Regions from separate parts of the Peribacillus sp. NPDC096448 genome, predicted to be linked through region 2. Evidence: riboswitches for the same ligand, from Rfam matches in the RefSeq annotation. Region 2 holds a riboswitch; the other holds the start of a gene.
The links. A riboswitch is a leader RNA that binds a small molecule or an ion and turns the genes downstream of it on or off. The one in region 2 is predicted to bind cyclic di-GMP.

Region 1 (6,318 bases), on a different contig from region 2:
GAGTGCCTGGAGTGGAAGTGAACGGTCACAGTATAAACTCTAAAAAAACGTGTGGTCAATTGGGGTTCCATCTTAGATTTCTGGAGATCTGATTGGAACGCAAGGTACGAGACTCCTGCGGGAGATATGTGTCTAAGGGAGACTCCGCATGGCGCAATGGTGCCGAGGAGGCTCCCGGGATCGCCCACGGAAAGTGAGCGCCCTACGTTCCAATCAACGGTCAACTATTAAAAATCCGAAAAAAACTGTACTGTAGACTCCAGATATTTTTCTGGAGTTTTTTTGTTAGAATCTCTTTTATAGCAATGGATCTTTAATGAATGTCTGCAGGTGCAACCAAAATCTAAGAGTAACTAAATATAAAACCTTAATTACCGATATAAAAAGTAAAGACGTATTGGGGGCTATTTAGATGCTGGAGAGTTTGTCCACGAATATTCTTTCCTCACAACTTAGAACAGCAATCTCGGAAGGAATCAGTTCATATTATCAGCGGGAAATGAATACGCTTGCCTATTCGGAGCAAAGTGTGGAATCTACTGATGTACCTTCAAAAGAAAAGGTGCAGGAAATAGTGGATAGTTTGAACACCTTCCTGAATCCGACACATACGGCGGTTCGTTTTGAATATCACGAGAAGTTGAATGAGTATTACGTCAAGGTAGTGGATGATGTAACAGATGAGACGATCAGGGAAATTCCCCCGAAGAAGTTATTGGACTTCTATGCGGCAATGACGGAGTTTGTCGGCATAATGGTGGATGAAAAAATATAAGCGGGTGATCAATTTTGGTACGAATCAGCGGTTTAGCAAGCGGGATGGACATTGATGAATTAGTTAAGAGCATGATGCAGGCGGAACGGGTGCCATTGGATAAACTGACACAGAAAAAGCAGTATTCCGAGTGGCAGCGGGATGATTACCGTTCGATAAATACAGCTTTATCAGAATTGGATACACTCATTCGTGATGGAGTTGGAAAGCAGTCTTCCTTCATTAAAAAGAAGGTGACGGTATCGAATCCAGATGCTGTATCAGTGAGAAATGTGAATTCGACCAGTGATTTTTCCGGGAATATAAAAGTGAATGGACTTGCCAAAGCAGCAACCATGACAAGTACGGAAAAATCAGCTGTTACCGATCCAAAAAAGAAACTATCGGAATTGGGAATCACGACACCTCAAGATATTACGATATTGGCCATCAATAAGGATGGCGGTTTTGATACGGAAGTAAAAGATGGAGCAACAGTGGAAAAACCGTACACACTTACCCTAAATGCGGACGATACGTTAGAGAGTGTCATAAATAAAATTAATGCTAACTCGGGAGTGACTCTATTTTTCGATGAAACGTCCCAGAAATTTTCCATTACTGCTAAAAACACAGGTGATGTAAAAGATCGGCCTGAAATTGAATTAGGGGGTACCGGAGATTTCTTCAATATGCTAAAAATGAGCAGTAACAATGAAGGGACTGGCGGCACAATAGGGGAAAATGCATCGATTACTTATAATGGCCTGGACATTTCCCGGCCTTCGAATACGTTTCAGATTAATGGAGCGGAAATAACAGTAAAACAAAAAACGGCGGATACAGTCACATTCTCATCAACAGCTGATGTGGATGCCATCCTGGATACGATCACTCAGTTTGTGAATAAATACAATGAAGTCATTAAAAAGGTTCAAGATAAAACGGGTGAAGCGAAATATCGCTCCTTTACCCCGCTTACCGCTGAGCAAAAAAAGGCAATGACAGAGGATGAAGTGAAGCTGTGGGAAGAAAAAGCGAAGAGCGGAACGTTAAAAAGCGATTCGACATTAAAAAGTCTCCTGACGACTATGAGGTCATCCCTATACACTTCGGTGGATGGGATCACTGGAAAAAACAATCTCAGCAGTTTGGGAATCACCACCACCAAAAATTATTTGGAGGGCGGTAAATTAACCATTGATGAGGACAAGCTCCGGGCAGCCATTAGTGAGGATCCGAATGCGATATATGATATGTTCATGGCCAATGGGTCGGAAAAGAGTGACAAAGGCCTCGCGCGCCGGTTAAGGGACGATATAGAATCATCCATGAAGGCGATTACTGAAAAAGCCGGGAAGGCCGGATATGTTAATAACAATTTTACAATCGGGAAATTGGTTGATGGGCTGGATAAGAAGATTTCAACATTTGAAGCCAAGTTAACGAAATTGGAATCGCGTTACTACAGCCAATTCACGGCGATGGAAAAAGCGATACAAAAGGCAAACAGCCAAAGTGCATCGTTAGCTTCTTATTTTAGTTAAGGTAAGTCGGAAAGGAAGTTAAATATGGCGGTAAATAATCCATATCAATCGTACCAGCAAAATTCAGTCAATACAGCATCACCGGGAGAGCTTACATTAATGCTTTATAATGGCTGCCTAAAGTTCATCATGCTTGGGAAGAAAGCCATTGAGGCAGGAAATATTGAAGCGAAGAATACGAACATCATCAAGGCGCAAAATATAATCCGCGAATTGATGGTGACGCTGAATATGGATGCGGATGTATCCAAAGATATGATGAGCCTGTATGATTTCATGAACCGGCGTCTGATCGAAGCGAATATGAAAAATGATGTTTCTGCTTTGGAAGAAGTGGAAGGACTTGTTACGGAGTTCCGGAATACTTGGAAGGAAGTAATTCAGATCAACCGGAAAAAACAGTTCACCCAAAGCGGTCAAGTGTGATGGTGATTAGAACCTTTCATGATTTGACTGCTGAATTGCTTGCCGTTCTGGAAGATCGCACGATTACAGAACGTGATGATAAAATAGAAAGGGTCACACAGCTGATTGATCAGCGAGATGGACTTCTTCCTCAAATCAAACCGCCGTTTACTGGTGAAGAGCAGCAGCTGGGACGTGCAGTACTGTTGCTCAACCAACAGGTCGATCACTTGCTGAAGCTCCAAAAGCAGGAGATACAGCGGGATATCCAGGAAATAAATAAGAAGAAACGATCATCCAATAAATACACGAACCCGTATGAAAGTCTATCAGTGGATGGCATGTTCTATGATAAAAGAAATTGATTCCCTTACCATTTGGATTTCAAACGGTTTTCATGTTAATTATTTTTAAATTTTCTGTAAATAAAGTGGGCTTAATTTTTTCTTTCTAGCATAGCATTTGATATAATGAAGCTAGGGCAGACATCAACCCTTTCCAAACCTTCCGACAATTGTTTCATTATTTCGACATATTTCATGATGTGTTTCTAAAAGGAACCGGAGGGGTATTGTAGAATCTAACTGTATAGTCTTAATTTAAGGAGGACTCACTTTATGAATTACAACGTACGCGGTGAAAACATTGAGGTAACTCCAGCAATTCGAGAATACGTCGAAAAGAAAATTGGCAAGTTAGAACGATATTTTAACAATACACCAGATGCAAATGTGTTAGTCAATTTAAAAGTGAACAATAATACATCAAAGGTCGAAGTGACGATTCCCATGCAGAATTTGGTTCTTCGCGCTGAAGAGGAAAATGCGGATATGTATGCTGCCATTGACTTGATCAATGATAAGCTTGAACGCCAAATTCGTAAACATAAAACGAAGGTCAATCGCAAGTTCCGAAACAATCTATCGACTACACCGGATGCATTCGCCTTCAATACGGAAGTTGACGAAGTGGTGGATGAATTCGAAGACGATAATGATATTGAAGTGGTCCGCAATAAGCGCTTTGATTTAAAGCCAATGGACAGTGAAGAAGCGATTTTACAAATGAATATGCTTGGTCACAGTTTCTTCGTTTACACGAATGCGGATACTAATACAACAAACGTAGTATACCGCCGAAAAGATGGACGCTATGGATTGATTGAACCTAGTTAATTATTATTCTAAGATCAAAAGCACAGCCCAGCCTCTGGGTTGTGCTTTTTAAATGCATGTTGATAGAATCCGTTTGAAAAGTAAAAAAATGATTGCTTCTTTTTTCTCTGAAAAACCCAAAAGTTCATTTAAAAGAACAAAATTTGTTCATTATTAAGATAAATAGTTAATTTTACCTATTCAAATACCCCTTTCTTTTGCACTATACTCGAATTGTTAGTTCTTTAAAGAGAACGACTGGTTATTTATAAAAAACAATTTGATCAAGGTGCAGAGGGGTTGGATTATTTGTATCGAAAGAATTGCCATACATGCCATAGGGCTTCTTTTAGCAGTGCGGAATATGGAAAGTGGCTTTGCCCGACCTGCGGTGGGGACTTAACTGCGCAAAAAGCCCTCGATGCATTTACAATTGAGAGAATCAATACACCACAACGAAGTATTAAGATGAGCAATATTTGCTATTATATGAAAAAAAGAGATTGAATGCTACAAAATCACCTGGAATTAGAATTTTCCCAATATTGTAATATTTTGTCGGATGAAAGTTTTTGCATTTATGTGGATTACCGACATAAAATAGCAATATATGGAGTGTCTATCCGTTATAATATGAATATAGGTAATGTATTTGGTAATAAATACCACGATAAAGGCAAACTCATTGAAAAATGAGGGCGCAAAGGCACAGGTCTAAGGTTCTGGTGACTATGATGGCTGGTCTGCCTGAAATACAAGAGTATTTTAGGAGGTAGAAGAGGTGGCTAATGTGGAAATAGATCAAGAATGGGTGAAATTGATTTCTGAAGCAAGGAGCTTGGGTTTCAAAAAAGAGGAAATCAGTGCTTTTTTTAAAAGGGAAAGCCTTGAGGCAACATTTGAGGAGAACGATGGAAAATAGGTTCCGAACAAATTTGAGAACATCCCTATAAACAGTGGTTCGCTTCATTTACTGTTTATAGGGTTCATTCTTCCTTGAGATTCTTGTGAGCCTAGCTTATTCAAACTGTATTCTTCAGGATTATGTAGGTAAACTAGTGCACTGCCACTCTACTCTTCTTTATCTTTTCTCCATTTATTAAACTCGATGAACTCCCTGAATTGTTGTTTAGAAACACCCGAATTCATGGCTTCCTCAACGATTTTCATCCAGTCATTGTCCAAGGTTTCCTTATTTGGTGCATCGTAAAGCAGGGCATCAACAGGGATATTAAGTACGGCGGAGATTTTTTCAAGAAATTGAATAGAAGGATTCGTTTGTAAGTTCCGCTCGAGCGAACTTAAATAAGACTTTGCCACACCGGCTTTATCGGCAAGTTCAGTCATTGACATTTTCTTTTCTTCTCGCAGTTTTTTTACACGTTCACCAATCATCAATACCACCTCGAAACATGTTCTATTTATCTTCCGCTAATAAGTTTCGGCAAGCCCACCTTATCATTCAAAACATGACGCCTGTAAGGTTGGATTACCTTGACATGCTATCTCTAGAGAGGACACAGCATCTAGTGATGGAAGGTTATGGATAATTCCCATTTGCATATGGAGATAGTGGGGAGTTTGCAACATAAGTTTTATACTTCCTCCTATTTTAACAGTTTTCCTCCTCATTTATCCATTGTTTTTCGCAAGAATTGAATTCCGGTCTATACCAGGGAAGTGACATGAAGTTGTACCTCTATGATAGAAGTGGTAAAATTAAGCGTGCATTAGTAATAATAGAAGGTGTGTTCCTTCTTACTTATATGAATTTTGTCATTGAACGATCATTACCATAATAGAGGAGCGTTATTGAATGCTTAATATATTAAATAAAGTTTTTGATCCGAATAAGCGAGAAATCAAACGTTTAGAAAAAATCGCCGATCAGGTCGAAGCGCTGGCTGATGAGACTGCTGCGCTATCGGATGAACAGTTGCGTGCCAAAACGGATGAGTTTAAAGAGCGTTATCAAAATGGGGAAACCGTTGATGATTTGCTTGTCGAGGCTTTTGCGGTTGCGCGTGAAGGGGCAAAGCGTGCTCTGGGCTTATATCCTTACCGTGTTCAAATCATGGGTGGGGCATCCCTTCATGATGGAAATATCTCCGAGATGAAAACAGGGGAAGGTAAAACCTTAACATCCACAATGCCGGTTTATTTAAATGCGATTACCGGTAAAGGTGTACATGTCGTTACTGTCAATGAATACTTGGCACACCGTGATGCCACCGAGATGGGTGTATTGTATGATTTCCTCGGTTTGACCGTGGGATTGAATTTGAACAGTCATTCTAAAGAAGAAAAGCAGGCGGCGTACAATGCCGACATTACGTACAGTACGAATAATGAGTTAGGTTTTGATTATCTTCGTGACAATATGGTGTTATATAAAGAACAAATGGTACAGCGTCCGCTGCACTTCGCGGTCATCGATGAGGTCGATTCGATTTTGATT
Region 2 (6,318 bases):
AAATATTTATTAGGTTCTTACTTTTTCTCCTCGCGCAACACAGGTTATCATTCATAAACAACAAAAAAAGAAGCATGTTATAGACATGCTCCTTCAAAATATGTAGCCCTATGAGTTCTTCAGATTCAATGGCGGCTTCTTCATCGAAACAAGAAAAGAAGCTTCCTAGCAAACGCCAAACATGTCCAGCATGGCATCCTGCCATAAAGGGGTACGGCCACCGGTTAGTTTCCAATCACCCAAAATCAATAAGATTGTGACGAAGTATCTATGAATCATATACTATCAGGTTCTTCAATGATCCCGCTTAATTTCTCCTTAATCTCTTCCACAAGTTCATTTACTGTAATATCCTGACCAGACTGTCCTTTTGCAAAAGTGTCTTTTAAAATATCAAAAAAATCCATTTGAAATTTCCACTCCAATATATAATTGAGCCACCATTTCATACTGTTGTCCTAATCCTTTTTTCAAAAATAAGGAATATAGCTCACTTATTTGATAATCACATATATAGTAGGGATTGGCAAGCGGAAACTCGTTTACCAACAGAGAATTCACAGAAAATTAACAATTACTAAACATTAGTAGAAAGGAATACTAGTAAAACTAAATTATTTATGTGATTTAAAGAAAACAAAAAAAGGCCGATTCCTCAGCCCCTCGACACCCCATATTATGCTTGTCCCATAAAATAAGTCATTAATGAAATCAATACTAAAATAATAGTAATATAAGTCCCAATAAAAATTTTCTTGCTTCTTTGTTTCTTTTCATAAACTTCCTCGAACGTAATAAATTTGTTTTTTGTCATCAAATAGTCTCCTTATATTTTGATGGCTGCTATCTGACATCGCCTTTGCGAAGTCCCTTTGCTTGATCTCTATAATTAGTATCGGCACATAACCAAAAATTCTTAAGTATTATTAACTATTTTTTATAGGCTATATTTCTTAATTTTAAATGAGGTTACGACTAACGAACTATGTATAATAACTAAATTCTATCATCATCCTGTTAAATCCTGCCTAGATATCATTTTAATAATCTAAATATTAAGCGTTTACTTGATAATAGTCATTATTATTTTTATCCAACCAATAAATGACAACCATAGAGGTATACTGAATAAAGTTCCCCATATTAATCCCTTCATAAAAGCATTAAGTCCATCCATAATAAGAATCCCTCTCAAATAGGTTGCATTTTTATTATTATCCCCATGTTCTTTATTTTAGATACCTTTGTAATTTCCGAGAATGGAAACAAAAAAAAAGACTGTATAACAGCCTTCCCTAACGAAACTTTATTAATCTCTAATATCTGCTTTCCCCGTCCATTTTTCCCTTAATGAACTCCCGCACATCTTTAATAGATAATCCTAGATTTTTTGCCTCTAAAATTAGAGCAACCCATTCTTCCCGTTCATTATTAGTTTCCATGACAAATCCCACCCAACTTGTGATAACACAGCCATCTTAGAATTAAGCCCTAGACCTGTAATTTTGCGTCCCTACTTTTCAATAGGTTTAACTTTCTCAAGAATATTTCACATTATTATTAACCAAGATTAATAAATCTCTTGAATCCTATTTCCATGGTACTAAATAAACCATCTAGCACTAAAAACATATCCCGTTAATTAAAACTATATTAATGTTAATTATACTTAAAAACGTAATAATAGTTCTTAATACTATTCGTTTTTTTATGTCATTTTTCAGCATCTTTCATCAAAAAATGACATCACAATGTAAAAACGCTGTTATATTACGTTTTCTTTAAAACACTTTTATATAAAATAAAGATATCACCGCTCAAATTAACTCCTATTTACTATTCTGAAAAAATAACTTCCGAATTATTAATTCAGTTTTATTAATTCTCCTCAAGAAAAACAGCCAGCATTACAAACCATAAGATGGGCTGTAACCTGACTGTTCGTAAATATTTACACACTTGATTCCATTTGGATACCTAATAAACTGCTAAACATTCCTCTTTTTTCATTCGCTAACTTGTTATATTCACCGACCTGAATGATTTCTCCCTGATCCATGACCAGCACTTGATCGGCATTGCGAATCGTCGATAATCGGTGAGCTATTACGATGATGGTCATTTTTCCTTTTAATCTTTCAATAGCGGATTGAATCTTCGCTTCGTTCTCCGTATCCAAAGCACTCGTCGCTTCATCCAATACCAGGATGGCCGGTTTACGTAAGATCGCTCTGGCTAACACTAGACGCTGCCTTTCCCCTCCTGACAGTCGGACACCTCGGTCACCAATGAGTGTATCCAGACCTTGTGGAAGCTTACTGACAAACTCATCAGCTGCAGCGAACTCCAAAGACTCCCATATGGATTTCTCACTTGCATCAGGGTCAATGATCAGCAAATTTTCCCTTATTGTTGCATTAAAGAGAAATGGATCTTGCGGGATATAACTTATGGACCTCCGCAGTGATAATAATCGGTCATTAGTAAGGGGAACATCATCTATTCTGACTTCGCCCCTATTAGGGTGATTCAACCCCATTAATATATCTATTAAGGTGCTTTTCCCTGCACCTGATCGTCCTACAATAGCGGTCATACGGTTAGAGGGAATGTGTATGCTTATATTTTTCAGGGCATATGTGCTCTCTTTTTGATCATAACTAAAATAAACATTACGGCAATCTAACCCTCTTTTAATTTCAATAGGCATGATATTTTTATAATCGGATTCATATAACTCTCTTGCTTCTCTACATTCGTTTTGTAAATCCGACAATGCTTTAAAAGATGGAAGCGTAGATCCTATTTGCTCTAAATTTGATTGAATGCTAGTAAATCTTGGCCATAACCTTGAAAAAATAACCATTATCAGCATTAGTTGAGCTGGCTGGGCCATGAACATCTTTATCGAAAAAAACACAAAAATGGCAATTAAGACTGAAGATACAATTTTGAAGATCATCTGGGACGTCGTATTTAAAGTCGTTAACTTGATTCTGTTTTTTTCCATTCTCTCACTTAAAGACAGAAACCAATTCAAATGAGATTCCTCAAGTGAATTACTTTTGATATCTTTCATTCCATTAAGGTGATCAGTCATGCCCGCTAAATAGGTTTGTGTAAGCTGAAAGGTTTCCTTTCCAATAGACTGAGACTTTTTCACAAATTTCCGTGACGAAAAAATGAGAATGCCCCCAAAGGCTATGATAAAACTCGTCATTGGAACAGATAAATAAAAAGCTATTCCGATTTGAATCAAAGTAAAAATAAGAGAAGATATAAACTGTAAAAATAAATTAATACCTGCACTTACATTGAAGGTTTCATTTGTCATGATGTTGATAATATCGGATTTCCTCTTTTTTAAGTAAAATCCCCAATTGACCTGCAGCAGACTTCCATACGCCTCATCCCTTAACTTTCTAACAAAACCTTGTTGGATTTTGACTCCCAAGATTGTTTGATTCCGCTTAAATACACTTTGTCCGACCATTAATATCACATAAACACCAAGTATTAATAAAAGACTGAGCGTTTCCGGAATTCCTGTGAATAATCCATTAATCCAGCTTAAGAAAGGAACGTCATCCGTTTTTATGTCCATTACACCGCTCAATCCAATCAATGGGATCAATAAGAAAATTCCTACGCCTTCTAAAAAGCCTATTAAAATCATACAAATAAGATTGATATATAATATTTTCCCCGAATAATCATGTATTTGTTTCGTAAAAAGTAAAAGATGCTTCATTACCATATCCTCCATTTACAGGCCATATTTAACCGTTTTCCTCCATGTTACATGTGGTAAAGCGCGAAAATGGAAGGAAAGGAATTGGCTATCACTTTTCTAAAATTATTATTTTAATGAAGATATAAATGAGTATATGTGGGGTTAGTGACGCGTGGACTCCTGGTGAAAGGTTTATTTGGTTCAAATAGAATGTTTTCAGATTAACTAGATTCTTGTTCTTTCATACCCTTAATTATATTCTCTTTAGAGAACATAGAAACAACAGTGAACCTATCCATCACTTCAGCTCCCGTTATGTAAAAAGGTCCACTACGCAGCCAAGCATGTGCAATGAGCTCTCCATTCTCATCTTTGGCTGTTCCTAAATAAAGAGTGCTATCAATCTCACGTTTTTCCAGCATCTTCATAGCCGCCATTGCCTTTACAAGACACTGGCTTTCCCATATGGTGTAGCGGCTCATAATATTTATAGCTCGCGATACATTTGCTAAAATCTCTTTATCCCCTATATTTAATTCATATGATGACTCTTTCATCTGTTCACCAATTGTTGGGGCTACTTTTGAAAAGGAAATGCTTTTAAGGTAACGGGCCCAGCCTAATTGTAAAAAGGCTTCGATATACAGCAGCTTTATCTTGAAATCTAATCGAAGAAAAGTCTGAGCTTTCTTTACGATATTCATAGTTTTAGCCTCCTAGACTAAAGATTCATGATACTAGGAATGGATGCTGACTAAGCCTTGTTCCAGCAATTGACTTAAAAAGTCCGTGACATGCTCTTTACAATCGGTTTGATCGACATTGTATTGTGACTGTAATGTTGTAACTAACTCATGAATTGTGATGGGCTCCTTCATTAACTCCCATATTTCCCCGCCCAGTTCACCTAAATTATAATATTTACCGTTAGAAACACTTAACATCACTTTTTCCCCATCCATGTCACTTACTATGTTTCCTGGACTTTGGCTATATTTCGTATCAAGTTGATTAATAATCATGAACTCTTACCTCCCGTTTTATTTAATACGTTTAAAATTATTTCCGATAAGTCTGGCGCCGTAAAGCGATTCGTTGGTCTACGTAATTGGAAAAACTCGATTTTCTTAATCATTTTGGCAGAAGTATTAAAATGCCAGTCCATCAATCCAGATTTTTGGATAAAAAAATTACGGTATGTATGATGATACAATTTATAAAACCTTTGAAGGGATGGTATAGGCGTAATACCTATCTCGTCATTTCCTCCCTTGATCAATTCAAATACACCAGCAAGCGGGAGTTGTTCGGTAATAAACTGATCTTGGACCGGAACAGCGAATTTATCTTCTCTAACAATGAGTGGCTGATAGTGATTTGAATCCATTTCAAAATGATTTAAGCTCTCCAGCCATAATTTTTGTTGTGGATATGAAGGTGTTACAATTGGAATATTTTCATCATTTAGTGTTACTGGTATGACATCATCACTCATGAGCTTATAGCCCCTTTTTAAAAAAGCTGAAGCAAGAGTGGATTTGCCAGCACCAGAATCACCAACAATTGCATATGCCTTTCCATCTATGGCCACCGCACTTCCATGTATAGGAAGAATTTTTCTTTGCATCAAAATGGCTCCCATGCATGTTCCGAGGATATAAAGACGAATCTCATCCTCTTGTGCTTCATCAATTGGACAAAATTCTATTCTATTTCCGCTTTGGATCAAGAAAATGGCCGTATTGGAAACATGAAACATGATCCAGTCTTTCTTAATGATAAAATCATCATCAGGAACTGAGTGCTCAAACCATAATGTATGTAAATCAGCTTTTTCAATAACAATATCAGCTTTATCATCCTCTATATTAATAGGAAGCAATTCGGTTAAAGCTATATCACTTGTAACGGTTAAACCATACGCTTCATATACAGTTCTTGTTTTGATACCGATCATATAAATACCCCCGCACATAAATAACGTCTCTTAGCTAGACTAGCTTTAATGTATAAGTCATACCCCTATTAACTGGATAAATAGGGGCTTAGGGGAATCCTAACAGACTTAGTAACGGAATAAGATTAACTAAAAGTTATGTCACCTTTAGGTGTGTTTGATGGGAAAGCAGCATCTGTATATTCCCCTTCAGTTCCAAGCATTGTTTGATTAACATCAAGAATTTCCAATTCAGGTTTTTTCCATTCCTTTTTCATAGTATTCACCTCCTTTTAATTGAATCGTTTTAAAAATCGATACACGATTAAACTCCGCATTAGGAATTTATGGTCTGGATTTGTAGCAAGTTCGGGACTAGTTCCTTTTTTAATCGTTCCTAAAGCATTCTTTATCGCCTGACCATCAAGGAACTCCAGGGCTTTATCATCTGTAATCAGCTGCTCAATCTCCTCTATGAATTCACCCCATTTGGGCAGCATTCGGTGAACCCAATCAGCTCCCTGCACACCCCTGTACCGTTGGTTTAGCCTTACCTTATCAGGTAAAACATTCACTGTAGCATTCCGAATCAGGGCACGATCCATCCCATTCTGTACATATTGATCTTCCGGGAGTGATAAACAAAAGC

Region 1: another riboswitch for cyclic di-GMP. It lies ahead of ACIQ0C_RS15740 (anti-repressor SinI family protein); the one in region 2 lies ahead of ACIQ0C_RS01445 (anti-repressor SinI family protein).

Annotation. Positions count from the first base shown of each region.
Region 1 covers NZ_JBIWEU010000008.1:248,683-255,000, forward strand. The annotation lists gene flaG (flagellar protein FlaG) at 413-775, shown strand; gene ACIQ0C_RS15720 (flagellar hook-associated protein 2) at 790-2,301, shown strand; gene fliS (flagellar export chaperone FliS) at 2,326-2,727, shown strand; gene fliT (flagellar protein FliT) at 2,727-3,071, shown strand; gene hpf (ribosome hibernation-promoting factor, HPF/YfiA family) at 3,324-3,881, shown strand; cyclic di-GMP riboswitch class I at 4,526-4,611, shown strand; gene ACIQ0C_RS15740 (anti-repressor SinI family protein) at 4,642-4,782, shown strand; gene ACIQ0C_RS15745 (helix-turn-helix domain-containing protein) at 4,932-5,255, opposite strand; gene secA (preprotein translocase subunit SecA) at 5,677-6,318, shown strand, end outside.
Region 2 covers NZ_JBIWEU010000001.1:295,654-301,971, reverse strand. The annotation lists gene ACIQ0C_RS01455 (YwzD family small protein) at 276-407, opposite strand; gene ACIQ0C_RS01450 (hypothetical protein) at 677-814, opposite strand; gene ACIQ0C_RS01445 (anti-repressor SinI family protein) at 1,317-1,442, opposite strand; cyclic di-GMP riboswitch class I at 1,461-1,544, opposite strand; gene ACIQ0C_RS01440 (ABC transporter ATP-binding protein) at 1,952-3,751, opposite strand; gene ACIQ0C_RS01435 (lasso peptide biosynthesis B2 protein) at 3,955-4,437, opposite strand; gene ACIQ0C_RS01430 (lasso peptide biosynthesis PqqD family chaperone) at 4,471-4,755, opposite strand; gene ACIQ0C_RS01425 (HPr kinase/phosphorylase) at 4,752-5,690, opposite strand; gene ACIQ0C_RS01420 (paeninodin family lasso peptide) at 5,816-5,947, opposite strand; gene ACIQ0C_RS01415 (lasso peptide isopeptide bond-forming cyclase) at 5,963-6,318, opposite strand, start outside.